3 regions of the Bacillus daqingensis genome follow, and region 3 is predicted to be linked to each of the others. Evidence: predicted binding sites of a transcription regulator. Region 3 holds the regulator's gene; each other region holds the start of a gene.

Region 1 (10,273 bases), on a different contig from region 3:
CTGGACCCAGCCATTTTGTGTGACGGCCATACCGTCCAGCTTTTCCCCGAAAAATTCTACCATGTCGTTGCGTTCAAATTCACCGTGCACGAGGACATCGAGCCCGATATCTTCCTGAAGCTTAATCCAGCGCTGCATTTTTTCTTCCACCATTGCACGGTAGCGTTTAGCGGATAGTTCCCCGCGCCGATAGGCGGTTCTTGCTTTTCGCATATCGGTCGTCTGAGGCAGGCTGCCGATAGTCGTTGTCGGCAGGAGCGGCAGCTGCCACCTGGCCTGCTGCAGTTCAGCGCGGCGTGAGAAAACAGGCTCTCTCATAGCGAGCTTCTCGCTGCTGCTGTCTCCTGCTGCCGGATAGCTTTTTCGGAACCTGGAAAGAGACGCCTGATGACCGTCCAGCGTGTTCTCCGGAGAGCCCGTGCAGACCTGCTTCAGCAGCTGGAGCTCCTGCAGCTTTTCGTCAGCGAAAGCCATGCCCTGCTTCAAGTCCTCGACGAAGCGTTCCTCCTGCTTAAGGGAAACCGGTACGTGCAGGAGGCTGCAGCTTGTCTGCAGGATTAATGGGTTTTCCGGACAGAGCACTTCAACGCGTCGAACGAGCTTCTGTGCTTCGTGGAGGTCGCTTTTCCAGACGTTACGGCCATCAATTACGCCGATGGCGAGCGCCGCATTCTGGTGAGGTGGATGCTGCCGCAGCTGCTGGAGCGTATCGCCGTCGTCATACATCAGATCGAGTCCGAAGGCGTGAAACGGAAGAGTGGCGAATAAATCCCAGTGCGTCAGCGATTCAAAATACGTCTGCAGCTGCAGCGGTGCCTTCGGGACTAAGTCAAGCAGCTGCTGTAGCCACTTAGCGGCCTGTCCGGCTTCTTCACGGGTCAGGGATGTGACGAGTGCAGGCTCATCAAGCTGAATGAGCGGAGCGCCGGCCTCGTGCAGTTCGCCAATCACTTTTGCATACAGCGAAAGCAGGACGGACATGCAGCTGTCGCGGTGCTCAGCCTCCAGTCCTTTCGCAAGCGTCATAAACGTATAGGGTCCGACGAGCACCGGCTTTGTCTTTATACCCGCGGCTTCCGCTTCCCGATACTGTTCAAGGGGGTAGTTGCTCGTAACGTCAGGCACCCAGCTGTCCTCCAGCTCAGGCACGATATAGTGATAGTTCGTATCAAACCATTTCGTCATTTCCATCGCAGGCGCCTCGCGCGTCCCGCGTGCGGCTGCGAAATACTGATCGAGCTCATTTCCGGACAAGGAAGCGAAACGCTCCGGTACCAGATTAAACATGAACGCCATATCGAGCATATGGTCGTAATACGAAAAGTCACCGACCGGCACCAGATCCAGTCCGCTTGCTTCCAAGCGGGTGAGCCTTTCCAGCCGGATGGCTTTCATTTTTTCCTGCAGCTCAGCTGCGGTTATTTCTTCTTTCCAGTATGCTTCAAGTGCGCGCTTCCATTCCCGGTTTTCACCGATGCGCGGATAGCCTTGTACAGATGTTTTCATGCTTCATTCCTCCTTCAAATGTATGACGCCGAGACAAACAAAAAGCCGTGCCGAAAAGGGGGAAACCCTTCCGGCACGGCAGCAGGACAAAACAGGTGTCTTTCCAGCACGAACGAAGCTTTGGCCGCACGTGTTTTGCGGCAAAGCTGAACAAGCCTGTTTCCACCTCCCTATGACCCGTAGGGCTGATGGTAAAGAACGACAGGCAGGTCTCCTGACTCAAGGATGAACACAGCCGCACCTTCCCGGAAAAAATCCAGTGGCACAGCGGCTGCTAACCTTTTACAGTGGCGGGACCGTTCCGGAGTTGCACCGGATTCCCTTTTAAGATCTGGCGAAGCAGATCACCTGTTGTTCATTACGTTATCAAGTTTGTCGTCATCATACAGGAAAAGGGAGTAAGTTGTCAAAATCATCTAAAAGAAGCGCGGCTTCATTTTTCCCATAAAAAGGATATAATAGAAGGGAGGTGAGAACACATGAGCATCCATTTTCATGATGAACGGTTAAAAGGGAGCTATAACAGCAGGGACGCCGACGCTGACTGGGTAAAAACGATGCAGGAGCTGACAGCAGGAGAAGATATCAAGCATGCCGCAGACATTGGCTGCGGCGGGGGGATCTATACGAACGAGCTGCTGAAACTTGGGGCTGATAGAGCAGTCGGCATTGATTTTTCGGAAGTAAGCCTGCGCGATGCAAAAGAACGTCATCAGCACGAGAGACGGCTCTCATTTCAGCAGGGGACCGCGGAACGAACCGGTCTCGCACGGTGCGGCCAGGATCTGGTGCTTGCCCGGGCACTGATCCATCATCTGTCGGATACAGCCGCTTTTCTGAAAGAGGCAGCACGGGTGCTGTGTGCGAAAGGGCGGCTGATCATACAGGACCGGACCGTTTCAGACTGTCTGCTTCCCGGAAGCCACGTGCACATCCGGGGTTGGCTGCTTGATTATTTTCCGCACCTTGCCGAGGTCGAAAAAAAGAGGCGTCCGAATAAAATGGACGTCCTCGAGCAGATGAAAGCTGCCGGCTTTACCGGTGTGACAGTTTTTTCTATATGGGAGAAGCGAAAACAGTTTGCAACGAGGCAGCAGCTGCTGGATGATCTTCGCCAGCGAACGGGACGGAGTATTTTACACGAACTGACAGACAGCGAGCTGGAAGCGTTTCTCGATTTTCTGCAGACGAAGCTTTCGGAAGGGGCTGTAACAGAAGCCAACCGGTGGACGATCTGGACAGGACAGGCTACTTGATCAGCCCGCGTGCCTGCATCACATCAGCAAGACGCCTGCAGGCCGTGTAATAGGCAGCACGACGGTAGGAGACGCCGGAATCCTGCTTGGTCCGGTTCGTGCGGCTGAAGGCCTGGCGCATGTAGTGCTCCAGCTGACTCAGCGCATCGGCCTTGCTCCATTCTTCCTTGCGCTCGTTCATCCGCCACTCCAGGTAGGAAACGACGACACCGCCGGCATTGGTCAGAATATCCGGGAGTACCTCAATGCCGCGTTCTTCCAGCACCCGGTCTGCATCTGCTGTTACCGGACCGTTCGCGCCTTCTGCGATCAGGTCTGCCTGGATCAGCCGGGCGGTCTCCTCATCAATAGCGCCGCCCATGGCGGCCGGGATCAGCACGTCGCACGGCACTTCAAATACGGCCGCTGACTCATGGTCTCCGCCAAGGCTGCCCGTGTCGGTTTTTTTCTTCAATACTTTCTCCACGTTTAGTCCATTCTCATCAATGATAGTGGAAGAGGAATCTGAAATCGCCGTAATGATCGCTCCTTTATCAGCGAGAATGCGGGCGCAGAACGATCCGACGTTTCCGGCTCCCTGGATGGCGACTTTCAAATTATTCAGGCTGCGGTCCTGTTCCTTGAGCCAGCAGCGAATCGTATGAACGACGCCGGCTGCCGTGGCTTCCACCCGGCCCGGGATGCCTCCGATAACCGGATCTTTCCCAGTGAAGACGGCATTATATGGATCGTGCAGATGTTTTTCGTATTCATCCAGCATCCAGCCGATTTCCTGCTGGCCGATGTTGACGTCCGGAGCGGGAATGTCCTGGTCGCGGCCGATGTAAGGGGACAGCTTACGGATGTAGGAGCGGATCACGCGCTCGCGTTCGTTATCAGACAGCTGTTTTGGATCTGCAGCAATTCCGCCTTTTGCGCCGCCGAAGGGCAGGTGCATTAAGGCATTTTTCATCGTCATCCAGGAGGCGAGCAGCGACGTTTCGTCGATGTTTGTTTCCGGGTGGAGCCGGATGCCGCCTTTACCGGGACCCAGCAGGGAGGAGTGCAGTGTACGGAAACCCTCCACCACGCGCATGTTTCCTTCATCGGATTCATAAGGAACCGAAAAGGCGAGCTGCCTCTCCGGAATGCGGAGCAGCTGCTGAAAATCGTCATGCAGCTCCAGGTGTTCAGATGCTTCGTTGATCATGGCATAGAGTTCTTGCGTGTTCATCCAATCAGCTCCTTCACAGTGTCTACTCCGGTACCTTCCCCGTCCGGAGAGAAGCTAAGCGCGGGAACGTCATCTTCGCAGGCTTCAGCTGCCGGACACGTTATTTTTTTAGAAAATTTCTGCAGATAAGGCTTGACGGTTTTGAAAAGCTGCACTATGATAAAAGAGCACCGTTAATTGATAATCATTCTCACTTTCTCGCTTCCGAAAAAAAGTATTCCCCCCTCTCTTTTTTTTTCGACACCATTGAGAATGGTTATCATTTATCGGCGGTGCCGCTTAAGATGTTAACGGGGGTGCCCGTCTGATACAATAAAGGGAAAGACTGGCAATAGAAAGAGGGATACACATGACTGATTTATCTACGATTACGCCGCTGCAAAAAGCGATACGGGAGCGGCGTTCTATTAAAACCGGATACACCGATGAACCGGTAGAAAAAACGCTGGTGATGGATCTGCTTCGGGATGCCGTATGGGCCCCGAACCACGGGCTGCGGGAGCCGTGGCGCTTCGTGTATGTGAGTGCAGAAGAAAAGGAAGCATTTGTTGAAGGGCTGCTCGGGCACTATGCAAAACGGGAGCATGAAAACCGCCGCAAGTTGTTTATGGAGCCTGCTGCCTATTTAATTGTAATAATGAAAGAAGATCCGCGCCAGAAACAGCAGGATGAAAACATGGGCGCGATTGGCTCGATGATTCAAAATTTTCAGCTGCTTGCTGCAGAACGGCAGCTCGGAACCGTGTGGAAAACGAATCCGCACATTTACGAGCCGGACGTCCGTGGCATGCTTGGCGTAAAGGCTGGTGAACGGATCGCCGGCTTTCTGCACCTTGGCTATTATGAGGAAAAAAACAAGCCGAAACGGAAAGAACCAACTCCGCCGGAAGAGCTTACGACCGATTTCTCGTCGCTTTAAAAGGCATCTGTAAAGGGAGGTGGCTGCCATGCTGACAGCCGAAGAAATGCAGGCGATGCGCGCCATGATGGAAAAAATGATGATGGAGCGGCGGATTATGCGCTGCTTTAAGGACCGGGCTGTCGAGCCGTCCGCAGTGTCGGTCAGCTGGAAGAAAGCTTCCGTGGAAATGAGTCCGGAAGCACGTGCCGAGACGCGTCTGCTTCTGTTTCACGGACCTCAGAAGTGTCCGCTTGTCAAAGAAATCATACGCGGCATGTATGAGCGTGAAGACCGCTGGCACAACCGGATGCTGGAGCTGTACGAGCAGGTGCCGATGCATGTGCTTGTGCTGACGAAACCTCGCTACCGGGACGAGGCGCTTCGTGCGCTTGGTCGCATGCAGCTCTACAGTGCGAATCAGGGAATCGGCATGATTTTAAAAGAACGGGAATACACATTTTCAAAGCAGTGGCTCGACCGGGCCGGGCGTCTTTCCGGGGAAATTCCGGCAGCCGTCCTGCACGCCGGCTGGCTGCCGGATCATTTAATTGAGAGGAGCGCGATGTAACATGATCAGCACAACACTTGTGGACGCTTTGAACGAACAGATGAACTACGAATTTTACTCCGCTCACGTTTATACCGCTACTGCGGCTTACTGCTCTGGTGAAAGCCTGGACGGTTTTGCGCAGTTTTACCTGGCACAGGCAGAAGAGGAACGGTTCCATGCGATGAAGTTTTACCAGTTTATTAACGACATCGGCGGCCGAGCAGAGCTCACCGGCATGCCCGATCCGGACAATACGTTTGCTTCTGTGGAAGAAACGTTCACCAAATCACTTGAGCATGAAAAAGAAGTGACGAAGCGCATTTACAAGCTAGCTGATCTGGCGCTGGATGAGCGCGAACATGCGACGATGACGTTTCTGAACTGGTTTATTGAAGAACAGGTGGAAGAAGAGGCGGCGTTTGATACGCTCATCCACCGGCTGAAGCGCATGGATCAAGACAGCCAGGCGTTTGAGCTGCTCGATCAGGAGCTCGGAAAACGAACCTTCAAACCAGAGGAATAAAGCAAGAGAAGCAGCTTCGGCCGTAACGGCCGGAGCTGCCAGGCTGTTGACAAAGTCAATCAGCTTACATGATTATTCTATTGATTGTATTTCCCCTCTGTTTACCGGCGGAAGCTTGCCGTGGGCTTGTCTTCAGCTATTTCTCAGGGTGACCCCTGAGAAAGGATCTTCAGACTGCGCTGATTCCACAGGCGTCCCTGCCGGACACATCGGGGAAACGGCTCTGCTTGTTGGAGAACAACGTCACAACAGACAGACGCGACTGCTTTTTTTACGTTTATCATGAATTCGATGAAGGACTGGCGTCCCTATTTAACATCGAAACGTCTGATCTGGGGGGCTATCCATATGGAACCGGATCGTGCAGGCATAACCAGGCACGTGAAACGAACTGCCAGCTGCCGACATCGTAGGATCTCGACTCCGGGAGGATCAGAACGAGGCGAAGATCCAGCGCTTCCGACAGCAGGAGGAAGCGGTTAGCTGAGCCCGTTCCCTCCGGAAAGCGAGTGTCCGCAGGGACAGGCAGATGCAACGATATTCACTTAAAATAACTTTATCCACACTCTGGCAGCTCCGGCCTGATATGGCCGGAGCTGCTTTTTTCTGTTCTGCTGTACGGGACATTAGCGGCGTGAATGAGGATCTGTTGCTTTTGGTGATGCCTGTGTTTCGTTTCAGTGTTGTTCCAGCGGCGTTAAACCTGCTGTGCAGCTTGAATCCGGAGAACAGCTTGCAGCAGGGAGTTTGTACATTTATTCTCATAAGAAAAAAACGGGCAGGGGCCCGTTTTCAGGAAAGTGTGCATACGATTATCCATTTGCAGAAGAATGAAGGATGTGCTGGTCCTGCGGACAGGCAAGCTGGTAGCTCATGCACATCGGCGTTCCGGTTACGGGATCTTTTCCGATCACAGCCTCAATTGAAAAGACGTCGCGCAGCACGTGCGGCTGCATGATTTCCTGAGCGCTCCCGTGTGAGCGGACATCGCCGTCTTTCATCGCGATTAAGTAATCTGAAAAGCGGGCAGCCTGATTCAGGTCATGCAGCACCATGACGATCGTGCGGTTTTCAAGCCGGTTCAGGCGCTGAAGCAGTTCAAGCACCTCCAGCTGATGGGCCATGTCCAGATACGTTGTCGGTTCATCAAGAAAAATGAGCTCTGTATTCTGAGCGAGTGCCATTGCAATCCAGACCCGCTGCCGCTGCCCGCCGGACAATCCGTCAACCGGCTTGTCTGCGAAAGCACTTGTGCCGGTCATCTCCATCGCTTCGTCAATCATGCGTCGGTCTTCCCGGCTCAGGCGTCCGAAGCCGCGCTGATATGGAAAGCGGCCGTAGGAAACGAGTTCATAAACGGTGAGGCCAGCCGCGCTGTTCTGCGTCTGCGGCAGGATCGCCATTTTCCGAGCGAGCTCTTTCGTCGGGATTTTCGACACCGCGGCTCCGTCCAGATAAACAGAGCCAGATGACGCCGCAAGCAGCCGCGTACACGTTTTCAGAAACGTCGATTTTCCACAGCCGTTCGGTCCGATGATCGTCGTCACCTTGCCGGCTGGAATCGCCACCGTCAAATCCTGGATGATCGGCTTGTCGCCGTAGCCGACCCGTATATGTTCTGCATGCATGGAAGGCATGAATTTGTCAGTCCTTTCCGCTTTTCATTTATTTGAGAATGATTATCAGTTTCACAATAGCTTTATCATAGTATGCACGTTTGAAAAAGTCAATTGCCCATCCGAAAAATAAATCTGAAAAAAGCTGGAGCAGGTAGCACGAGCGGATTTAGCAGCTGTCTGTCCCTGTAAAACATCGAACGCCCGTCTTGTCAGGCTTCAAACAATCGTGCTATGGTAATGGGAACATATATTCTCATGTGCGAGGGTGAGCTGCGATGAAAGCACTCATGGACGATTATGAAAAAATTTTATTTTTCCGCTATGTCGACAGCGTCTGGGCAAAACGGGCGCTGGAGCACGACCGGGAGTACGTGCGGACATCTAAATTGAAGTTTGCCGACGTCTACGAAGACTGGTTTTTTAAGCTGGAAAGCCGCAACGGAGCCTTCCTGAACGAATTGCGGAAAGAGCTGCGCGGAGCAGATATGAAAATTTGGGAGAGCGCGAAACCGACGAAAAAAGAAGTGCGCTATAAAAGCCGGTGCCGGGGCTACGAATTCAGCCACTGCATTATGGCTCCGATTTTGAAGCGCCGCGTCGAAGCACATCTGCGCCGGCTTGCCTTCGATCCGGAGCAGGACTTTAAAACGCTGCTGCACGCAGAGGCACCGTGGAAAAGTCAGCCTATGTAAGTCAAAGCCGGGGCGTCATGCTCCCGTTTTGAAAATGACGGTATCGAATGAGATAGGAGCACAGGTATACTTGGCTTTCGGCGCAGGCCGGAAGCTTTTTTCGGGAATTCAAAAAAGGGCGTGTCCTGGTTCAGAGCTACTGTAGAGGGGAAGATCGACTGAATTATCGTGCAGCTATCCAAAAAGCGACAATTGTACAGATAAACGAAGCGGCTATTTTGGAAAAGATCAGTAAAATAGAATTTTTATCGGTAAAATAATAAGTAAAATAAAGCGGATATTTTCGTAAAAAACAATTATTTTACCGATGTTTTACCGAAATTGCACTTTTGGAAGCGAATACATGGTGCTAATCTACATATATCGCAAATGAAATTTTAGTGAAAGAGGAGGTGTTTTTTACTTGGCGACAATAAAAGAAGTAGCAAAAGAAGCACATGTTTCGATTGCCACCGTTTCTCGTATATTAAATAATGATCAATCGATTGTAGTACTGGATGAAACAAGGCAGCGGGTACTGGAGGTAGCGAAAAAGCTGGACTACAAACCTCTCCGACAGCGTAGTCGAAAGCAGTACGTTAAGAAAACAATCCGGACTTGGAAAATCGGCATTCTTACCTGGAATAACACAGAGGATGACAAAGAGGATCCGTATTTTAAAGAGATTATCGACGGGATTGAAGAGCAGGCCTACGAGCTGGACATGCGCATTGTCCAGACGGTGAGACTGCGGAGAAGAACGGGTGAGGAGAAGTTGCATGAGCTGGATGGAATTATTGTCATCGGAAAATCGGTGGCAGATGATATCGCTTCCTTGTATCCCGGTAAAAATATTGTGTTTGTTGATCAGAATCCCGACAAAGCCAGATTTGATTCTGTGACGTCTGACCTTGCGCAAGCCTCAGAAAATGTGTTGAATCACCTTCTTTCACTCGGTCACCGGCGAATCGGGTTTATTGGCGGAAGAGAATTCACCCAGCGCACAGATGGGAGCGAGAAGCAGGCAGTGGACCAAAGGCTTGCGCATTATATCCGCTACATGAAAGACAGGCAGCTTTATGAAGAAGGTCTGGTTTATTTAGGAAACGATGAAATAGGCGACTGGAATTCATACGCGGGCTACCAGTTGATGCGTGAAGCACTCCGGCAGGAAAATCTTCCAGAAGCATTTTTTATTGCCAGTGATCCAATGGCGCTGGGAGCGATCCGGGCGCTTCATGAGAAAGGGTTGAAAGTTCCGCAGCATACCGCGATTGTCAGTGTAGACGATATTGAGTACGCAAGCTATGTCACACCGCCGCTTACAACAACGAAGCTGCATAGTACACAAATGGGAAGAACGGCAGCGCACCTGCTTCGAAATCGGATCGAGGGGCGGGACGTTCCGCTGCAAGTTATTGTTCCGACAGAAATGGTGATTCGTGATTCGTGCGGTTGGCGCAAAAAACATACCGAAGGGGAGGATGTATCATGAAAAAAGCAGTGTGGGTAAGCAGTTTGGCAGGGGTCATGACGATGCTGGCAGCCTGCGGAGGCAATGCCGACGGAAGCGGCGATACAGTCGAGCTAGAGTTTTTCCAATTTAAAGGTGAGGCTGTCGGGGAGTTTGACCAGCTGATTGCCAAGTTTGAAGAAGAGAATCCAGGTATCACGATTGAACAAAATAACGTACCGGATGCCGATACAGTGCTGCTTTCACGCCTTACGCAAAATGATATTCCCGATGTGTTAACGATTAATGGAGGTGCAACGTTCGGAGACATTGGCGACTCAGGAATGTTTAAGGATATGACCGGTGATGCGAATACAGAGGGAATATTGGATGAATACGAAGATATGCTGAAGCGACTTACAGGTACTGATGAGCTTTATGCTCTGCCGCATACGGTTAATGCAAATGGAGTCATTTATAATAAGGAAAAGTTTGAGGAGCTAGGGCTTGAGGTTCCGGAAACGTGGGACGAATTTATTGCACTGGCAGAAGAGATTGAGTCTGCGGGAGAAACGCCGTTT
Region 2 (10,273 bases), 130 kb from region 3:
GGCGACGTAGAGAACACGCATTTCTTCTGCCAGCTGCTCCCGTCTGAGTTTTTCACGCATAACGTAATAAAAAAGAGTTGGATACGATGTCCTCTTGTCCGGGTCAACAAGTCTGACAGCCAGTCCCATTTCTTTATGTTTTAGATACGATTGATTTAAATCCTGGAAATTAAATCCTTTATTTAATCCGGCCAGCATAACGACTGGAAATTCAAGTCCTTTGCTTTTATGCACCGTCATCAAACGAACAACATCCTCTGATTCACCTGCTGCTCCCGCCTTGCCTAAATCTTCTCCTCTTTCTTTCATGCGTTCGATAAAGCGCAAAAAGCGGAACAATCCCCGAAAGGAGGTCGTTTCATACTGAACGGCTCTGTCATAAAGAGCTGTGAGATTAGCCCGGCGCTGCCTTCCACCGGGCAGACCTCCGCAATATTCTAAGTAGCCGGTGTCACTGTACAGCTGCCAAATAAACGAGGCAAGGCTTTTTTCTACCGCATCGCTGCGCCAGATCTCCAGTTCAGATAAAAAGCTGGCTGCCCGGCTATCCGGATTGTTTCCTGCGTACATTCTTAAAGCAGTAAAGAACGACCCCTCCGGATGACAGGCCCGGATATGAGCCAGCGCCTCTTCATCCAATCCGCCTATTGGAGAACGTAAAACCGACGCCAGCGGTATATCCTGGTAGGGATTGTCAATAATTTGCAGCAAGCTCAGCATCACGCGAATTTCCACCGCATCAAAATAGCCGGTAGACAGATCTGCATAGAGCGGAACGTTATAAAGACTGAATTCTTCAACGTAGGTTTCGGCCCAGGGCATCGATCGCATCAGCACAGCTATATCGCTGTATCGTACCGGGCGCTGAACACCTAATTCTTTATCAATAACCATAAAGCCGCTGTCGATCATACGGCGTATTCTCACCGCTGCAGCTCTTGCTTCTAATCGTGCAGCTTCTGCGTCCTCTTCATCCCCATCGCCTTCACGGCTGCATATGACGAGCTCAGGCTCCATCCTCTCCAGACTCGGCTCATTCTCTGCCCCCTGCCTTAAAAAAGAGCGTTCGTCATAATCAAGTTCTCCGAGACGCTCACTCATTAATTTTCGAAACAGATCATTAACCGCACCCAGAATTTCATGCCTGCTTCGGAAATTGGCGGCAAGGTCAATACGGGTCCCCGCGCCATCTTTTTCGTAACGGTGAAACTTACTTAAAAACAAGCCGGGTTCCGCAAGTCGAAAGCGATAGATGGACTGCTTGACGTCACCGACCATAAACATCGAGTCTGCGCTGGTAATTCGCAGCAGCAATTCTTCCTGAACGAAATTTGTATCCTGATACTCATCAACGAGGACTTCCTTGAATCGTCTTTGGTAAGACCGCACAGCATCTGTTTCTTCTCCGAACAGTTTCAGACAGTAGTGCTCCAAATCATGAAAATCCAGCACATTAACCGATCGCTTCCTCGCTTCGTAGCGCTCCGCAAAGCTGGTTGTATACTCAGCCAGCAGCTCAAGAAGTGGTGCTGCAGCGGCCATGTCATCAAGTACGAATTCTGTTTCCTCTTTCAAAAACTGTTCATAAAGCTTCTTCCATTCGTCCTTAACTGTATCGCGGCCGGATTTTACAACATGTTGTTTGTCAGCATCAAGAAGCTCTTTATCCGCTTTTTTCACCGCAGGCAGCCGCTTAAATGATGGACTTGCAAGAAGCCTCATACTTTCTCTGTCTGTTGCTGCAAGGATCCGGTCTATGGTCCCGGCCTCTTCTTCCAATACTGGCAGATAAGCCTGCGGGCCGTCTTCCTCCCGGCAAAGAACAAGCATCCGCTCATATAATGCGCTGAGCGACTGAAACCGGTCTTTTACAAATTGCTGAGCGTCATGAAGCCACTCCGGCTCGTCTGAGGCAGACCGATAGACGTCAACCATATTCGCGAGCCACTTCTCTGGATACGGATTAGCACGAGAGAAATGATATAAATCCAAGATCAGCCGTTTTAACGCATCATCATCTTTGTCACCGGTGAAATAGTCAACGAGGCTGTAAAATCGGTCATCGTCCCGGTATGCATCTTCAAACAATTCTTCTATTACCTCATCTTCCGTCAGCTGGGCTTCTGTTTGATCTAAAAGCCGGAACCTCGGATCGACTCCAGCTTCATAGTAGTAGGTTTGCAGTACGCTTTTACAAAAGGCATGAAGTGTAGAAATACTTGCCCTGGAGAGCAGGCTCAGCTGTCTTCGTAAAAGAGGTGAATTCGGCCGCTTCTTTAACTCATGTTCCAGTCCTTTGCTGATCCGTTGGCGCATTTCAGCAGCTGCTGCATTCGTAAAGGTCACAACGAGAATTTCACTGATTTCAAGCTCTCCGCTTACAAGCCGCTGAATAATACGTTCGACGAGAACGGCTGTCTTCCCACTGCCGGCCGCGGCGGCTACAAGAATCGGGCCTTCCCGCTGCTCAATTGCCTGCTGCTGGGAAACAGTCCATTTTTTAGCTGTCATGGCTGTTGTCTCCTTCCTGCTTCATCAGCTCGATAATATCGTCCTGCTTTTTTTCTGGAAGGACTCTGTAGCTGTTACCGGGAAGCGATTGATCAAATTGGCAGAAGGAACGGTAGGCACAATACGTACACGGTACCTCCTGCTTTTTTCGGTAAGGCTTCAGTGATGTATCGCCACCCATAATCTTTTCAGCATAGCGCTTCATGCTTCCCCTGATATAGTCGCGAAGCAGATTGAAATGCTCAGCGGCAATCGTTTTTGACCTTGCCCCTTGAGAGCCGTCTTTTTTAACATACAAAGGTGCTATATCAGATGCCCCTTCTTTCAAGGTGTGATCATGAGCATCCACCGCTCCTTCTTCAGCAGACAGAAGCCCTTTCATTTTGAACGCCTTTAACAGTTCTTTTTCGATCTGCTCAAGCGTCATTTTCTGATCGCTTCTCAGCATCGGATTGTGAACGTGGAAGTACAGAACTCCTGCCGGATCCGCTTCCACGTGCAGCCAGTTGACTGCAAAGCTCGTCACCACGTCAAGATAGACGAGCATTTGCAGGGCCAGCCCGTAATAGACATCCTCCAGCTTAATATCTTTATCACTGGATTTATAATCAATGACACGCAGATAAGTGCCCGTATCCATATCCGCTCGATCAACGCGGTCAATTCTTCCGGATATTTCCACAAGCGCTCCGGAATCGAGTGTAATCATCAACGGCGGCAGTTCTTTGCCTGAACCGAAGCCGACTTCCCAGCCTGCCGGAATAAAATGAGATCGTTTCGACTGTTCGTTCAGCATGACCGCTGCTCGTGCCACAACTGCTTTTAACTTATGAAGAATGTAGGCATATCTGTCCGAACTGCGTAATATGTCTCTCTGAATGGCCGGTGCCAGCTTTTCTACTGTCTGCTCTGCCTGATGGATAATTTCTTCTTGACGGAGGCTTTCGGGATCTGTGGAGCGCTGTTGGAGCTGTTCGGATACTTCTTTCAGTGCATCATGAAACAGCATCCCGATATCCGGTGCCTCAAGTTTATAGCGCGCACGTTCACGCAGCTTTAACCCGTACCGTGCATACTGTGAAAATGGACAAGCATTAAACTGTTCAAACCTGGAAACGCTCGCCTTTAGTTTCTTTCCGTAAAGAGCGGCAGCTGCTCCTTGAGAGAGGCTGACAGGTTTATTTTCATGGTGCAGACTCCCGAGAAGCATCGCAAAGCGTGTATCATTCTGATTCCGAGCGAGCCAGTTATAGGCTGACCACCAGACCGGATCAAGTGAGTATCCCTCTTTATAACGCTGCAGCTGAAGCGCAAGCAATCCCGCGGTTCGTTCCGGTGTCGTAATGAAAGTTGCTGCCGGTCCGCTCTCATCCTCAGGGACTGTGCCCTTTACATAGCGAGGAGCAGCTGGGAGTCTTTCTTTCAGCTGTTCGATGAACAACGACGGCTGAAGCTTTTTACCGGCATCGTCTGCAATCGCATATGCACAGTATAATTTCTCAGCCGGCTGGGAAATAGCACGGTAAAACAGAAAATTCTCATGCAGAAGCTGTGCATTAACGCCTGGAGCCAGCTCTACTCCAGATTGTTCCAGCAGTTCACGCTCTTCTTCCTGAAAAAAGGAATGCTCTTCAAGCTTTTTCGGGAAAACATTCTCATTTATGCCAATCAAAAATAACGCATCGACTTGCTGAACTCTGGATATCTCTGCATCTCCGATCAGCACCTGATCAAACGCTGGAGGAATGATCGAATAGGTTAATGCATCAAGAGCGGTTTCCATCGTTTCTCTAAAGACGTGCAGCTCTGTTTTCCGTCCATCGCCGACAGCGTGTAAATCGTCCAGCAGCCTGACAATTTCACGCCAAATCTGTTGATGTTCCTCTGCCTGCTCCGGCTTGCCTTCATCTGTTCGTAACCGATGCCATGAAGCGAGTCTGTCCGGCACACCCAATGCAGTGAGCAACTGATAGACTGCTTCCACATAATCCGAAAGATACACAGCTTGCTTCATACTTTTTTCAAAAGCGGTCATCTGATGCAAGGCTATCTGCCGGATATCTTCCATCGTACGCTCAGAACCTTCCCCAGCCGATTCAACAGCGTCATCCCAGCTAACAGCTTCTCGCCAACGCCAGCTCTTGATGCCTCTTGCCAGAAGGTAGTTCTCAAACTGATCGATTTCTGAACGTGTCACGTCCTTTTGGAAAAACAATTCGGTTTTAACCATTCGAAAAAAACTTTCATAAGGCCAGTTAAATTCAATTGTTTCCAACGCAGATTTGATCAGCTCGGAAAGCGGGTGTTCCTTAGCAGGCCGCTTTCGATCAAGAAAGTAAGGAATACGCTCCTGCTGAAAAGCTGTTTCTAAAACGGGACCATACAGCTCAAGATCTCTCGTGATCAGCGCAATATCCCTGTACCGTTTTCCCTCTTTGACAAGCCGTGCTATTTCACGCGCGGTTGCTTCACATTCTGCTCGGCGGCTGACCGCTTCCCAGATTTCTACTCCTTCGCCTTCTTCCGCTGTTTGCGGAGGGTAGCGAAAGACAGATGTTTCAAGATGCTGAAGTGCCGGCTTTTCTGAACGTCTCCCCCCGGAAGCAAATTCGATTGAAAACGGAACCCCTTCCTCTTCAGCAGCTGCTTTTAATTTATGTACGAGCTGATGTGATCTGAAAAACAAATGAAGTGGATCCGGTTCTTCCCAGCTATTTTCATCAGCAACGACAGCGCTCCAAACGTCTGTCTGAGCGATGATTGGTACGAGCAGCTCTAATTCGATTGGCGTCAGTTCATGAAAGCCGTCAGCAAAAACAAGCCAATTTTCTGCTGTTCGCCCTGACTGAAGTTTTTCAGCTGCCAGCCTCAGCAAATCTTCTGACTCAATAAATCGGCCTTCCAGCTGTTCTTCTGTTTTACGCTGAATCAATGTAAAATCATGCAGCTTAGCCACGAGTTTTTCTTCCAGTGCTGATCTATTTGTCTTTTGTTGAAGCTCGTGAAATAAGCTTTCAAGACTGGAGCACGTTACCGAATAGCGTCTGCACTCCGTCATCATCTCTTCTACCTGATCAATAAATCCGGAAGCCTCATAGGAGGTCCGGAACAGCTTCAGTTGATCTCCTGATTCAGCTGCATTTGATTTGAGCAATCCGTGAATTCCTGCTTTACTCAGCTGAGGATGGATCATGCCGCCTTCGAGCTCCAAAATGTGATAGGCAAGCCTTGTGAAACTGAATACACGGACTCGCGTCAAGGCCCCTCCTGCACGCTGAAGCAATTCACGCTCCATTTGAAACGTCATCTGTTCAGGAACAAGCAGTATAATCGGCGGGCCTGCAGGATCCTGCTTCACGTGACTGATCAATCGCTGCAGCATATTTTCTGTCTTGCCGGTACCTGCTCTTCCGCCTATAACTGTAAGTGCCATTTGGCGACCTCCCTCTGCCTTATACAAGCATACGTTCGTACTTCCAGTTTAGCATATTCCGTTTGCCCGTGCGACTTGAGATGACAGTTCAGCTCATCCATACATTCACGTCAAAAGCCTGAGCGAGAAGTCTTCCAGACTGTTATTAACCTCAGCATGCTTAACCGCTATTCGCACTCCTGCCGATCTTTTTAGCTTATATATTCTGCCTTAGACGTATTTTAAGTTACTTCATAAGGGGGTCTCAACGTCTATTAAATCAACTAACATTTAGGAGGGCACGCCTTCATTCAGATACAGGCTTCCCCTAAAAAGCATTCGACACCCCGTCCAGCTTATTTCACACGATCTGCGTCCGTCATGCGCGCGGCGAAGGATTCTTGGGCTGCTCGTAACACACTAGCGAATGCTGCGAAACACTGGCGCACCCTTTCGTAAGTATTGCGTCGCATAAAAAGCGGCAATTCTATCGATGCAAGCTCGTCCCAGCACTTTATCAAGTGTTTCAATAATCGTCTCAGCTGCTGAAATCGGCTGACTCAAATCTAAAAGAATCAGCGTTAGGGAAAGATTTGGTTGTCATCAGACGGAAAGTGAATGTTTCCAAATAAAGATTAATGAAGGGTGCTTTACTTGCAACTATGTGATCGATACGCTAAAAAACCGGTACAGGTCGGAAGCTGTACCGGTTTTTTAGTCATCATTCAAATACCCTTTTCACTCAGAAAGGTTTCAGTCCTCTTCAGAGCTTTGTCTTTTTTTACGCCATGGATAATCATCCTGATCAGTGAAAACTGCTTTTTGACTGCGCTTTTTAAACCGAGATCGCATGTACATAGAAGAAGGGCCTAAAAACCGGGCAGCGTCCATTGGCGTATACATCCACCAGCCTACCCCGGAGATATTCAGCATATGCTTGTAGTGGAGAATCGGATGTCGTTCAAAACGCTTCAGCGCAAACATCCGGCCCCACTGATACCACTTAAATGACCAAGCATACCCGAGCGCAGAAAAATGACTGAGCAGCGACAGCCGGTCTGCTCTCTTTTTTCTTACTTTCTCAAACATCCGCAGATGCTTAGGCTCAAGATTATTCGTTTCAAACATCCAGTTCAGCAAATCTCCAAGAATCGCCCCATCCTGAATAGCCAGGTTCATTCCCTCTCCAGCCATCGGATGAACGGCGTGAGCGGCATCTCCAATAATCGCTGCATTCCCTTGAACATATTCGTGAATGTTATGACGGATTGGAATCATGAGCTGTATTTTCTTCCATGATTCGATCTGCGTGACGCAGTCTTTCAACTCCGGTTCAAACTGAATAATTGGATCGTAAAACGTATGCAGGCCTTCCTTTTTCATCCTGTTATAATCACCTGGTTTGATCAGCAGGACACACCGTACTTCATTGTCAGGAAGCGGAAACAACCCAATAAATGATTTATGTGAAGCGTACATTCTAGCTTCTGTGTAGTTTTCCGGTCTCGGGAATGTTACTGTAAGAAAGTGATGGTTGTACTGTGTAGTGACAAGCTGCTGCTCCATTGCCTTGCGCATCAGCGACGACCTGCCTTCAGCTCCTACAAAGAAATCAGCCTGTATCTCAATTTCCTCACCTTCTTTCTTCACCATGGCCCGATTGAATTGTTTCACTTTACTGTCCATCGATGTAAACTTTTGAAAAGCTGCTGGATTCCAGTAATGAAACGAATCATGCTTAACTGCTTCCTCTAAAATGATGTTTTTCAGCTTTTCGTGAGGTATCATGCGTGCTTCCGGAAAGGTTACAGGCAGGCGGTCATAATGAAGCGGAATGTACATGCTTTCCTCTACCGTGCCGTCCGCTGCTTCTTTCATTTCATAGGTATGAATAGTCGGGAGCGGGTGACTCGTCTTTACAATACGATGGTCGATCCCCATTTCTCTGAAATGAAGCAGCGACTTTGGTTGAAGCAGCTCGCCTTTATAGATTTTGCCAGGGTTTTTATCTTTTTCGATGACGAGCACCTTTGTATTTTGCTGCGCAAGCCGGAGAGCAAGCGTCAGCCCTCCAACGCCTCCGCCAATCACTACTACCTGGAATTGTTCCACAGAACCACCTTCTTCATAAGCTGTCATGTTAGTTCTTCTAGGTCAACGTTTTTCTTTTTCAGCATTCGTTTTACGATATAAGGAATAATAAGCGCGACAGCGAATACTCCGGCTGTTGCAGCAATCATGCCTGCACTTAAATCCGCAAGCGATGCTCCAAGGAGATTGAATGCCAGCGTGCCCGGAATAATACCGATCATTGTAGCGCCGAGAAACGTTTTCAGTTTAATAGAGGATGCTGCAGCCAGGTACGTTACCAAGTCAAAATTAATTACTGGAAGAATTCGCAAAGAAATGATGTAAAACATGCCGTTCTCTTCAATTCGTTTTTTTATAACCTCTCGTTTAGCTCCGGAAAGTTTTTGCTTTTTTCTGCCCCCTAATTTACGAATAAATAGAAAAGACAGCAGCGCTCCAGCTAGGGACCCTGCGTATGTGGCAGCCGGACCGATGATTGGTCCAAAGGCCAGTCCCCCGGCTACTGCCATGACAGAGGCGGGAAAGAGAAGAAACGGCCTCATTGCGAACATCAACACGAATACGGCCGGACCAAGAAGTCCGAATGACAGAAAAAAGTCCTGCAGCTGTTCCGCTTCAAAATTCAAATAAGTAGCATTTATATAAATCAGAAGAGCAGCCGCCGCAATAACTGCAGCGGCTTTAATTAGCGTTTGAACATTCATAAAGTGGCTCCTTTTCCTCCTATATCCGTTTTCGATGCTCTCTAATCTAAAATCGTATCAGCTGCTGCTTTTTCAAGCGGATAATCAGCCGGATCAAGCTCCATCGGTTGTCCAGTCGCCAGATTTGCAAGCTCTCTACCGAGGTATGGGCCGGAAGTCAAGCCGGAAGCTCCCAGTCCATCCGCTACGATAATATCCGATCCGCCCTTCAACGGTCCAAAGACAGGTAAAAATCCGGGTGTGAACGGCCTGAGGCCTGTACGGACACCGGTTATTTCTGCATTCTCAAGACTTGGCGCTACATGAAGGAGCGCTTGAAGCAATTCTGCCTGACTGCCTGCAGAGACCTCTGTATTATAATCGGTAATTTCTTCTTTCGATGCACCAAAAGCCATGTTTCCTCCTCCGAAGTGTATCAGATAGTATTCTCCGTGCGGTATGACAACTGGGTAGTGCTTATTTTCGTCCCGTTTCTTGAGATGAATAATCTGTCCTTTTTGTACAGAACTTCTGCTCTCAAAGCCTGCTTGCTCGAGGAGAGGACGAGTCCAGGCACCTGCAGTAATGATCAGCTTATCTGGATAAAATGTTTCAGGACCGACAGTTACTGCAGGTCTGCCGTTCTGCAGGTGGAGAGCTGCATGATCATGAACGAGATGTAAGCCTTCATTGACCGCTGCTTGCAGCAGGGCCTCTCTCAGTTCTGCTCCGTTCACACGGGCAGATCCTTCCACATGAACGGATTGAAAACGCTCGTGCGCTTCTGGGAAATAAGCTCTTGTTTCTGCGTGGTTAAGCAGCGTTATCTTCCCCATTTCATGAGCTGTTTCTTGACGCTTCAGCAGATGGCGGTGCTTATGATCCAGCCTCTCATCTATATCATGCAGATGGAGAGAGCCAACTTTTTGGTATCCTGCGCCTTCCTGCCCGCTGTCGCGCAGCATGTCGATCAGCTCCGGATAATAGATAGCTCCTCCACGTGCAATTGCATACCATTTTTTATTGCGGCGCTGGGATACCCATGGTGCGATGATACCTGCTGCTGCATCAGCTGCACGTCCTTTATGACCTGCATCGAACAGCGTTACCTTGCAGCCGCTGCGCGTCAGATGATAAGCGGTAGAAGCACCCAGGATGCCTCCGCCGATAATAAAATAGTTTTCCATAAGAAACTCCTTTCGTGCCGACAGGCTATCGCTATTTTAAAACAGCAGAGTAGACGTGACAAATTTATTTACCTGCTTGCAACTTCAGCCACAGTCTGATACGCTGTCAACAGTTACACATTACTTCAACACTTGAAGTGAGTTTAGAGGTGCGCCTTTTATGAGTAAGCTGCCGGAGAATCAGGGGATTCTTTGAAAGCAGCTGAAAGGAAGCGGCGCCGAAGCCTGATCCTCTCCCGGAGGCTGAGGCTGGGGCTGACACCGAACAGGTGCAGCACTGTCATACAGCTAATGCTGTGTGAAGGGCTATCTCACGCTGGAAGGATTATTTTCAGCAGCAGGCCCTCCGCCTGCTGCTTTTTTAACTTTTCGGCCAATGATTTAGCTCT
Region 3 (10,273 bases):
TTCACTACGGCTATATAGATTGCGGGGATGAGTTAAAGTGAAAAAAGAAACACTGATTATTATAGCGGGACCGACAGCTTCAGGAAAAACAGAGCTTGCGTTAAAAGCTGCGGCGGAAGTTGATGGCGAGATTATAAGCGGAGATTCGATGCAGATCTATCGAGGTCTGAACGTTGGAACAGCAAAACCGACTGAAAAAGAGCTGCTGCAAATTCCTCATCACCTGATCGATGTTGTGCCTATGTGCGGATCATTTTCGGCAGCCGATTTTCAACAGGGGGCAGCAGACGCGATTCGAGATATTCGCAGCAGAGGTAAAACGCCAATTCTATGCGGAGGAACAGGACTTTATATTCAGAGTCTGCTTTACGGCTATCAGTTTTCTTCCGCCGATTCTGACCCCGAAGTCAGAAAGAAGCTTGAAGATCAAGCTCATAAATACGGTGGGGCCGCTCTATATAAAGAATTGAAAGAAACGGACCCTGCTGGAGCAGAAACAGTGCATCCTCATAATGTAAAGCGAGTCATTCGAATGCTTGAAATTAATGCAGTAACGGGAGCGCCCGTATCCAGCATAGAAGAAATTGCAAAGGAGAGTCCTTACCGCTTTTTACTTTGCGGCCTCGCTCATGATCGCGAGGTTTTATACGACCGGATCAACAGACGTGTTGAGCTGATGGCTGCATCCGGTCTTATAGAGGAAGCTGAAAAGCTTTATGCGGAATGCGGAATGAATGCGCAGGCTTCCCAGGCCATCGGTTATAAAGAGCTGTTCCCTTATATTCGCGGTGAACAGGAGTTGGATGCTTGCCTCAATCAGCTGAAGCAGAATACGCGCAGATTCGCAAAGCGGCAGCTTACTTGGTTTCGGAATAAGCTGCCAGTAACGTGGTTTGATTTGAGCGGGGACAGGGAAGAAAGAGAAAAAGCGGTTATCGGTGAGATCTCCCGTTTTGCCGGTCCGCCAAGACAATCATTCTGATTTATTCAGGAGGGGGAAGAGCAATATGAAACAGCAGCCAGTTAATATTCAGGACCAGTTTCTTAATCAACTGCGTAAAGAAAGCATTCCGGTTACCGTTTTCCTGCTGAACGGCTTTCAGCTGCGTGGACTTGTTAAAAGCTTTGATAACTTCACCGTTATACTCGACACAGATGGAAAACAGCAGCTCGTTTATAAACACGCCATTTCTACTTTTTCCCCTCAAAGGAACGTCCAGTTTAATCAGGATAAACCTGCTCCCTCGTCTTAATGAAGAGAGCCCGGATGAATGGTTCATGCCGGGTTTTTTTCTGCAGGTCAGCTTTAAAGGAGGCGGAGAATGACAAGTCATTACGAAACGGTCATATTAACAGGTGTACGTAAGCAGCAGCAAAGTGAACAATCATTCGACTACCGGATGGATGAGCTTTCGGCTCTGACAGAAACTGCAGGGGGAAAACCGGTGGCCAGGGTCATTCAGACGTTAAAGGCACCTCGTGCAGCAACATACATAGGTCCAGGAAAAGTGGAGGAGCTTTCAGCAGCAGCCGAAGAGCATGAAGCCGGGCTCATCATCTTCAATGATGAACTTTCGCCAACGCAGCTGCGAAACCTGACTGCAGCTCTGCCAGCTGCAGTCATTGATCGAACGCAGTTGATTTTGGATATATTTGCTCAAAGGGCCAATTCCAGAGAAGGTCAGCTGCAAGTTGAACTTGCACAGTTAAGCTATACGCTGCCGAGGCTGCGAGGCCAGGGAACGTCCCTTTCGCGACTTGGAGGCGGAATTGGAACACGTGGGCCTGGTGAAACGAAGCTCGAGACCGACCAGCGCCATATACGAAGCCGGATGGCCGAGCTTAGACGCAGGCTGAATGAAGTGACAAGCCACCGTTCGCGCTACAGGGAAAACCGGAAAGAAAAAGAGGTCTTTCAAATCGCCCTGGTAGGCTACACGAATGCCGGTAAATCGACGTTGCTTGAACAGTTGGCAAAAAGCGAAACGTTTATAGAGGATAAGCTGTTTGCGACACTGGACCCGCTGTCGAGAAAAGTCAAGCTGCCTTCAGGATTTCAGTTCTTATTAACCGATACAGTTGGTTTTATTCAACAACTGCCGACAACGCTCATAGCCGCATTCCGATCAACTCTTGAAGAAGTGAAGGAAGCGGACTTTCTCCTGCATATTGTAGACGCTTCTCACGCAGATGCTGACAACCATGAAGCTTCGGTACATTCGCTGTTAGACGAGCTTGGCGCTGGGACTGTACCTGCAATGACGGTTTATAACAAAAAAGATCTAATAAAAGGACATCATGTTCCGTCAGCAGGTTCCGGAAACTCAATTGCAGTCAGCGCAAAGGATCCCCATGATATTGCGCTTCTGTTTCAAAAACTTGAGCAGCAGCTGAAGGCACAATTTCTTCCTTACGTCGTCCGCTTTGCAGCTTCGGAAGGTAAATTTCTGCATCGATTAAAACAGGAAACAATTGTTACGAATGAAACTTTCAATGAAACGACCGATGAATATGAATTTTCTGGCTACGCACCTGCCGAGACGGCTATAGCCAATGAAGTGATGAGAAAGAGGAGGGAAAAGCCGGAGACTTAACCGGCTGTTATTATGATGGAACGATCTACGATTACTGCTATGAGTGAAGCTGTCCACCGCAGCTTGTTGGAACGGTTTTTCACAATAGGTAAAACGGTAGAAACAAATCAAAAGCGAGTGTTAAATGCATTCCGAAAAGCGGAGGTGTCTGATTTTCATTTTGCGCCGTCTACAGGATATGGGTATGACGACGCGGGAAGAGATAAGCTCGAAGAAATATATGCCGATGTATTTACTACTGAATCAGCACTTGTCAGAAGCCAGTTTGTCTCTGGTACTCATGCGATCAGCACCGCTTTATTCGGCGTGCTGCGGCCTGGTGATGAACTGCTTTATATCACGGGCCGCCCCTATGACACGCTTGAGGAGGTGATTGGATTAAAAGGAGAAGCTGGGGGCGGTTCTCTTAAGGATTACAATATATCGTACAGAGAAATTGAGTTAACAAACGGCAGCATTGATGTTAATGAAGTGTTAAGGCAGATAACTGACCGAACAAAAGTGATCGGAATCCAGCGTTCCAGAGGGTATGGAGATCGTCCTTCCATAAAAATAAAAGAGATGGAGCAGGTCATTCGATCGCTAAAAGCCGTTTATCCGGATGTAATTGTGTTTGTAGATAATTGTTACGGTGAATTTGTGGAAGATAAAGAACCGGGCCACGCAGGTGCTGACTTAATCGCTGGTTCGCTGATCAAAAATCCGGGGGGAGGCTTAGCGCTTACCGGAGGTTATATTTGCGGGAGGGATGAGTTGCTGAAGAAGTGTGCAAATCGCCTTGCAGCTCCCGGAATTGGAGCAGAAGGGGGCGCGACGACAGGAGTCCTGCATGGTATGTTTCAAGGCTTTTTCCTTGCTCCTCATGTTGTTGGCGAAGCACTCAAAGGAGCTGTATTCACGGCAGCTCTTCTCGAAAAAGCAGGGATGACCGTCGACCCGAAAGCTTGTGAAGCGCGCACAGATTTAATACAGTCTGTTCATTTTAACTCTGCCGAAGAAATGACGGCCTTCTGCCAAACAATTCAACAGTATTCCCCAGTAGATGCGCATGTCACCCCACAGCCTTCTCCAATGCCGGGATACAGCGACGATGTCATTATGGCAGCCGGTGCATTTGTTCAAGGCGCAAGTATTGAGCTTTCAGCTGACGGGCCGCTGCGACCGCCTTACCGAGCATATGTCCAGGGCGGGCTCACGTTTGAACATGTAAAAACAGCAGTAACGGAAGCGGCCGCTGCAGCTGTGTCAAATGGAATAAGCAGAGAACACGAGAAAAACAGATGAAGATGGATTATAGGTGAGATAAAAGGCGATGATTTCAGTCAAAAGCACATGAACCACGATTTTGATTGTCAGAAAATTTCCCTGTTAGATTATCTGACAATCACCTTTTCATCACTCGTAAAGTTCGGTAGGATACAACTATCGCAGTTTTCAGAATTACCTGAAGCTGTTCAGATTATCGAAGGAGGAGAATATAAACATGAGCAATACGACTAAAAAAGACATAATGAAAATGGCTGAGGAGGAAAACGTTAAGTTTATCCGACTACAGTTCACTGATTTGCTGGGAATCATCAAGAACGTTGAAATCCCGGTGGACCAGCTTCCAAAAGCGCTCGACAATCTGATGATGTTTGATGGATCCTCCATCGAAGGTTTCGTTCGAATTGAAGAATCCGATATGTATCTTCATCCGGACCTTGAAACGTGGGTTGTATTCCCTTGGACTCCCGAAAAAGGAAAAGTGGCTCGTCTGATTTGTGACGTTCACAACCCGGATAAAGACCGCACGCCGTTTGCCGGTGATCCACGCGGAATTCTTAAAAAAGTACTTAAAGAAGCAGAAGATCTCGGATTCTCCGACTTCAATATTGGACCTGAGCCGGAATTCTTCCTGTTTAAAAATGATGAAAACGGAGAGCCGACTCTTGAACTTAATGATAAAGGCGGATATTTTGACCTTGCGCCTACAGACCTTGGGGAGAACTGCCGACGCGACATCGTGCTTGAACTGGAGGATATGGGCTTTGAAATTGAAGCTTCCCACCACGAGGTAGCACCTGGTCAGCATGAGATTGACTTCAAATACGCGGATGCTGTTACAACAGCTGATAATATCCAGACGTTTAAGCTCGTTGTTAAAACAATTGCGCGTAAACACGGATTGCATGCTACATTCATGCCAAAGCCGCTTTTCGGTGTGAATGGTAATGGAATGCATGCAAACATGTCTCTTTTCCGCAGTGAAAAAGATAATGCATTCTATGATGAGTCAACAGAAACTGGCATGAGTGAAACAGCTATGCAATTCCTGGCTGGTATTCTTAAGCATGCAGATGCTTTTACTGCCATTACGAATCCAACCGTTAACTCCTACAAACGACTCGTACCAGGTTATGAAGCACCTTGCTACATCGCATGGTCCATGCGTAACCGTTCACCGCTCGTGCGTATTCCTTCTTCACGTGGTCTTTCCACACGTATCGAGGTACGCAGCGTAGACCCTGCAGCTAATCCGTATCTGGCAATGGCAGCACTTCTGGCAGCAGGCCTTGACGGGGTGCGCAAGAAGCTTACTCCGCCAGAAGAAACAAACCGCAATATCTATGCGATGGATGCACAGGAGCGTGAAGCAGAAGGCATCCAGGCGCTTCCTGCATCACTGAAAGAAGCGATTGAAGCATTGGCAAAAAACGAGACGATTACGAAATCACTCGGAAGCCATGCTCTGGAACACTTCATTGAAGCGAAAGAAATTGAGTGGGATATGTTTGCCACCCAGGTTCACCCTTGGGAGCGCGAGCAGTACATCCAGACGTATTAAGAATAGCGAAGAGCTGTCCGCATCCGGACAGCTCTTCTTTTGTGAATTTAGCCGCATAAAACAGCAGCGCCTCCTGATTGTTCAGGAGGCGCTGCTGTACAGTCATCGGTTATTCCCGTTTAATGAAGCGTGCGGAACACCCCGACAACCTTACCGAGAATTTGAACGTAATCTAAGATGATCGGCTCGAGAGAAGCGTTTTCCGGCTGAAGGCGGAAATAATCCTTCTCTTTAAAAAAACGTTTGACAGTAGCTTCGTTTTCATCGGTCATGGCTACGACAATATCTCCATTATCCGCATGGGCCTGCTGGCGTACAACGACGTAATCACCGTCGAATATACCGGCTTCGATCATGGAATCACCAGAAATCTCCAGAATAAACGATTCTTCATCCTGTGCGAGACTAGCCGGAAGTGGAACATACTCTTCAACATTTTCAATCGCGGTTATCGGCTGCCCGGCCGTTACCTTACCAATTACAGGAACAGAGATGGACGGGGTATGCGCAATAGACTGGTCACCCTCCTGACCAATAACTTCAATCGCTCTCGGCTTTGTAGGATCGCGACGAATAAAGCCTTTTTTTTCTAATCTGGAAAGATGGCCGTGAACGGTCGAGCTGGAAGCGAGACCGACTGCTTCACCAATCTCTCTGACGGACGGAGGATAGCCTTTATCCTTGACCTCATCCCGGATAAAATCGAGGATCGCCTGCTGCCGGGTGGATAATTTCGTCATGTAAACACCTCATTATTTTAGGTTAGAAACATTCGAGCTTATATTTCCTTATGGAAAAGTATAGCATGAGAACAAAGGTTTCGCAAACGTTCGTTCTATTTTAATGTTGACACGAACGTTCGTTCCTTGTAAGCTGTTTATAGAATGTACGAACAAATATTCCTGCGAACAAAGGGGCGAACAGTTATGATCAGGCATTGGAACATCACAGGACCAGTAACATCACTACTTGCAGCAGCTGCTATTTTCTCAGCAGCCGGGGTAACCGGAGAAGATCATCCTGTTATGCCGGCCGACGGCGAACACGTGGTGAAGGAAGGTGAATCACTTTGGACTGTAGCTGATTCTATGTCTGAAGAGCTGGACATGAAGCTGGAAGAAACCGTATACTGGCTGAAGCAGGAAAATGAGCTGGACAATGAAACAATTTATCCTGGACAATCATTAACCGTACCAGGCGAGTGGATTGGAGTGGCATCAGAGTGAATGCTTTTATATACTGCCGCGTAAGCACTGAAAAAGAAACACAGCAAAGTTCGTTGGCACGGCAGGAAGAAGAGCTGGCGGCAGCTGCAAAAGAATGGGGAATGAATACGGTACAAATTGAACGGGAGGAAGCGAGCGGTTATGACGTCGACAGGCCTGGGATTCTCACGATCCTGGAGGGAATGAAAGAAACTGAAGATGCTTGTTTGCTTATTCAGGATGAAACCCGGCTTGGACGAGGGAATGCCAGGATGGCTCTACTGCACCAGCTTCGTAAATATGACTGCACTGTTTATTCCATTAAGGATAATGGGAAGCTGCAAGTTTCAGAGACTGATTCAATGGTATTGGAAATTGTATCGCTTGTCGAAGAATATCAGCGCAAGCTTCAAAATGCGAAGATCAAGCGCGGGATGAAGAAGGCGGTTGATGGCGGCTACAAACCTCACAATAATTTGGAACGGCATCGCCTCGGCGGCCGTAAAAAAATGGAGGTCCCGGTAGAGGAAATCGTCCGGCTTCGTCACAACGGAATGACGTTTCATGAGATTGCAGTCATGATGCGTGGGCTTGGATTTACGGTTTCCAAAGCTACTGCTCACAGAAGGTACCGGGAATACGTGAATGAGAGCAGACTGCTTGAAAACGATTCTGTGAACCGGTAAAATGAACCTATTATTTATAATTGGAGGCATGTTACAGGTGATCAGTAAAGAAAAACTCGACCGGATTAACCTATTAGCTAAAAAAGCTAAGGCAGACGGTTTATCTATCAAAGAACAAAAAGAACAAAAAGAGCTGCGCCAGGAATATTTAAAAAACGTTCGCAGCAGTTTTCGTAATCAACTGAGCTCTGTTAAAGTGGTTGATGAAGAAGGAAATGATGTAACGCCGGAAAAGCTGAAAGCGGAAAAACGGAACAACAATATTATTCATTAGCAGATAAACCATTCTTTTAAAGGAATGGTTTTTTATCAGTCTATTTGTTCATTGAATGAACAAATAGACTGAACCCGCGCCTGTCAACGATACGCCAGTCTGCAGACGTACGTACAATTGTGTGCAAAGTTTCGTTTTCTGGTTGTCTAACCGGTGCGAAACATATATCATAAAACGAGTAAGGTAAATTAAAACGCAAAGTGAGGGTGTTAATTCATGACAATGACCACTTCCGTTGATCAACTGTCGATTAATACGATCCGTACCCTATCAATTGACAGCATTGAAAAAGCTAATTCCGGACATCCGGGTATGCCAATGGGCTCTGCACCGATGGCGTACAAGTTATTCACTGAATTTATGCAGCACAACCCGGCGAATCCTGACTGGTTTAACCGGGACAGATTCATCCTGTCAGCAGGTCATGGATCCATGCTGCTTTACAGCCTGCTGCACCTGCACGGCTATGATGTAACGCTTGATGATTTGAAGAACTTCCGACAGTTCAACAGCCGTACTCCTGGCCACCCTGAATATAAGCACACCCCCGGCGTTGAGGCAACTACTGGACCGCTTGGACAGGGAATTGCGATGGCTACGGGCTTTGCGATGGCTGAAGCGCACCTTAGCGCAGTGTATAACAAGCCTGGATACGACCTGATCGACCACTATACGTACACGATCTGTGGAGATGGTGATCTAATGGAAGGGGTTTCGGCTGAATCGGCCTCTCTCGCTGGACACCTGAAACTCGGTAAACTGATTGTTCTTTACGATTCCAACGACATCTCACTGGATGGCGATCTGCACCAGTCATTCTCTGAAAGCGTAGCTGACCGGTACCGTGCGTATGGATGGCATGTATTGTACGTAGAGGATGGCAATGACCTTGAAGCAATCACAAAAGCTGTTGAAGAAGCGAAAGCGGATGATCGTCCATCGATGATTGAAGTAAAGACAGTTATCGGGTACGGGTCTCCGAACAAGAGCGGGAAGTCGGCTTCCCACGGTGCTCCGCTTGGAGAAGAAGAAGCTGCAGCTGCTAAAAAAGCGTACAACTGGGAATATAAAGAACCGTTCTATATTCCTGACGAAGTAAAAGCGCATTACAACAGTCAGAAAGAAAAAGGACAGCAGCAGGAAGAGGCGTGGAACAATCTTTTCGCGTCTTATAAAGAAGAATATCCCGAGCTCGGCGCACAGCTCGAACGAGCGATTCACAACGAGCTTCCGGAAGACTGGGATGCAGATATCCCTGTATATGAGGAAGGCGATAAATCCGCTACAAGAGCATCCGGGGGCGAAGTGCTAAATGCCATTGCCGGCCGGGTACCTAATCTGTTTGGAGGGTCTGCAGACCTTGCATCATCCAATAAAACGATGCTGAATGGTGAAGAAGACTTTAGCCGCAACAACTACGCAGGACGAAACATCTGGTTCGGCGTAAGAGAATTTGCAATGGCGGCTGCCGTTAATGGCATGGCTCTTCACGGGGGAGTTAAACCTTACGGCGCTACATTCTTCGTCTTTTCTGATTACCTGCGACCGGCAGTCCGGCTTGCAGCCTTGATGAAAATTCCGTCTACGTTTGTCTTTACACATGACAGTATCGCTGTTGGGGAAGACGGTCCAACTCACGAACCGGTTGAACAGCTTCCATCTCTCCGTGCGATGCCAGGGCTTTCCCTTATTCGACCTGCTGACGGCAATGAGACAGCTGCGGCCTGGAGACTTGCTGTTGAATCTAAGGATCATCCGACCGCACTCGTGCTGACTCGACAAGGCCTGCCAGTGCTGCCAGGGTCAAAGGATTCAGCTTTGGAAGGTGTTAAAAAAGGCGCGTATGTAATTAGCGAAGCAAATGGACGTCCAGACGGCCTGCTGCTCGCCTCAGGTTCAGAAGTGTCACTAGCAGTGGATGCACAGTCTGCGCTTGAAAAAGAAGGCATTTTTGTATCAGTTGTATCTGTTCCAAGCTGGGACCGCTTTGACAAGCAGTCAGATGCGTATAAAGAATCTGTACTGCCATCCGATGTGAAGGCTCGACTGGCTATTGAAGTAGCTTCTCCGCTTGGATGGGAGCGTTATACTGGTTCAGAAGGGTCTGTGCTCGGGATTGAAACATTTGGTGCCTCAGCACCAGGTGATCAGATTATGAAGGAGTATGGATTCCATACAGACAACGTTGTAAACCGATTTAAACAGCTTTTAAACAAATAAGTGCCGTGTTCCAGATGGTCTGAGTTGAATCAGACCATCTGTTTTTTAGCTGATAAATAGCGAATCCTGTCCAAAAGCTTCTTTGCAAATGGACTGCTCTCATGTATACTAATGGAGGTTAGGAATTGTGAGTAGAAGGAGGGTCAGGCGATGCAGCTGTGGCTTGCGATATTGTTAATTGTCATCGCTTTACTGGCAGGAATTGCACTTGGTTTTTTCATCGCGAGAAAATATATGATGAATTATATGAAGAAGAATCCGCCGATTAATGAAAAAATGCTGCGAGTGATGATGATGCAGATGGGCATGAATCCGTCTCAAAAGAAAATTAATCAAATGATGAAAGCAATGAACAACGCGAACGATAAATAAAGCGATTTGTTCTGCTGAACGTGCATTTGAAACCCGGAAGAAGGGTGGCTGTTCGAGCTGATCGAACAGCTTTTTTCATATCCGGGGATACTGAA

Evidence for each region. The regulator LexA, encoded in region 3, represses DNA repair genes until DNA is damaged. The targets are predictions, from matches to a motif close to CGAACATATGTTCG.
Region 1: a site for LexA is predicted at 7,809-7,822, ahead of ACFO4L_RS05210 (YhjD family protein). Genes of this name have one in related genera too.
Region 2: a site for LexA is predicted at 5,969-5,982, ahead of addB (helicase-exonuclease AddAB subunit AddB). Genes of this name have one in related genera too.

Annotation. Positions count from the first base shown of each region.
Region 1 is NZ_JBHSGK010000004.1:70,071-80,343, forward strand. Features, by position in the region: gene metE (5-methyltetrahydropteroyltriglutamate--homocysteine S-methyltransferase) at 1-1,506, opposite strand, end outside; cobalamin riboswitch at 1,694-1,873, opposite strand; gene ACFO4L_RS05180 (class I SAM-dependent methyltransferase) at 1,986-2,762, shown strand; gene ACFO4L_RS05185 (Glu/Leu/Phe/Val family dehydrogenase) at 2,755-3,975, opposite strand; gene ACFO4L_RS05190 (nitroreductase family protein) at 4,325-4,894, shown strand; gene ACFO4L_RS05195 (hypothetical protein) at 4,923-5,444, shown strand; gene ACFO4L_RS05200 (ferritin) at 5,446-5,949, shown strand; gene ACFO4L_RS05205 (ABC transporter ATP-binding protein) at 6,762-7,586, opposite strand; gene ACFO4L_RS05210 (YhjD family protein) at 7,844-8,260, shown strand; gene ACFO4L_RS05215 (LacI family DNA-binding transcriptional regulator) at 8,664-9,734, shown strand; gene ACFO4L_RS05220 (ABC transporter substrate-binding protein) at 9,731-10,273, shown strand, end outside.
Region 2 is NZ_JBHSGK010000003.1:607,689-617,961, forward strand. Features, by position in the region: gene addA (helicase-exonuclease AddAB subunit AddA) at 1-2,511, opposite strand, end outside; gene addB (helicase-exonuclease AddAB subunit AddB) at 2,501-5,944, opposite strand; gene ACFO4L_RS04290 (FAD-dependent oxidoreductase) at 6,677-8,062, opposite strand; gene ACFO4L_RS04295 (TVP38/TMEM64 family protein) at 8,059-8,718, opposite strand; gene ACFO4L_RS04300 (NAD(P)/FAD-dependent oxidoreductase) at 8,760-9,884, opposite strand; lysine riboswitch at 10,021-10,201, shown strand.
Region 3 is NZ_JBHSGK010000003.1:479,662-489,934, forward strand. Features, by position in the region: gene ACFO4L_RS03670 (class I SAM-dependent methyltransferase) at 1-41, shown strand, start outside; gene miaA (tRNA (adenosine(37)-N6)-dimethylallyltransferase MiaA) at 38-982, shown strand; gene hfq (RNA chaperone Hfq) at 1,008-1,253, shown strand; gene hflX (GTPase HflX) at 1,323-2,594, shown strand; gene ACFO4L_RS03690 (methionine gamma-lyase family protein) at 2,634-3,878, shown strand; gene glnA (type I glutamate--ammonia ligase) at 4,078-5,421, shown strand; gene lexA (transcriptional repressor LexA) at 5,541-6,161, opposite strand; gene yneA (cell division suppressor protein YneA) at 6,348-6,647, shown strand; gene ACFO4L_RS03710 (YneB family resolvase-like protein) at 6,644-7,312, shown strand; gene ACFO4L_RS03715 (DUF896 domain-containing protein) at 7,350-7,586, shown strand; gene tkt (transketolase) at 7,809-9,806, shown strand; gene ACFO4L_RS03725 (YneF family protein) at 9,957-10,178, shown strand.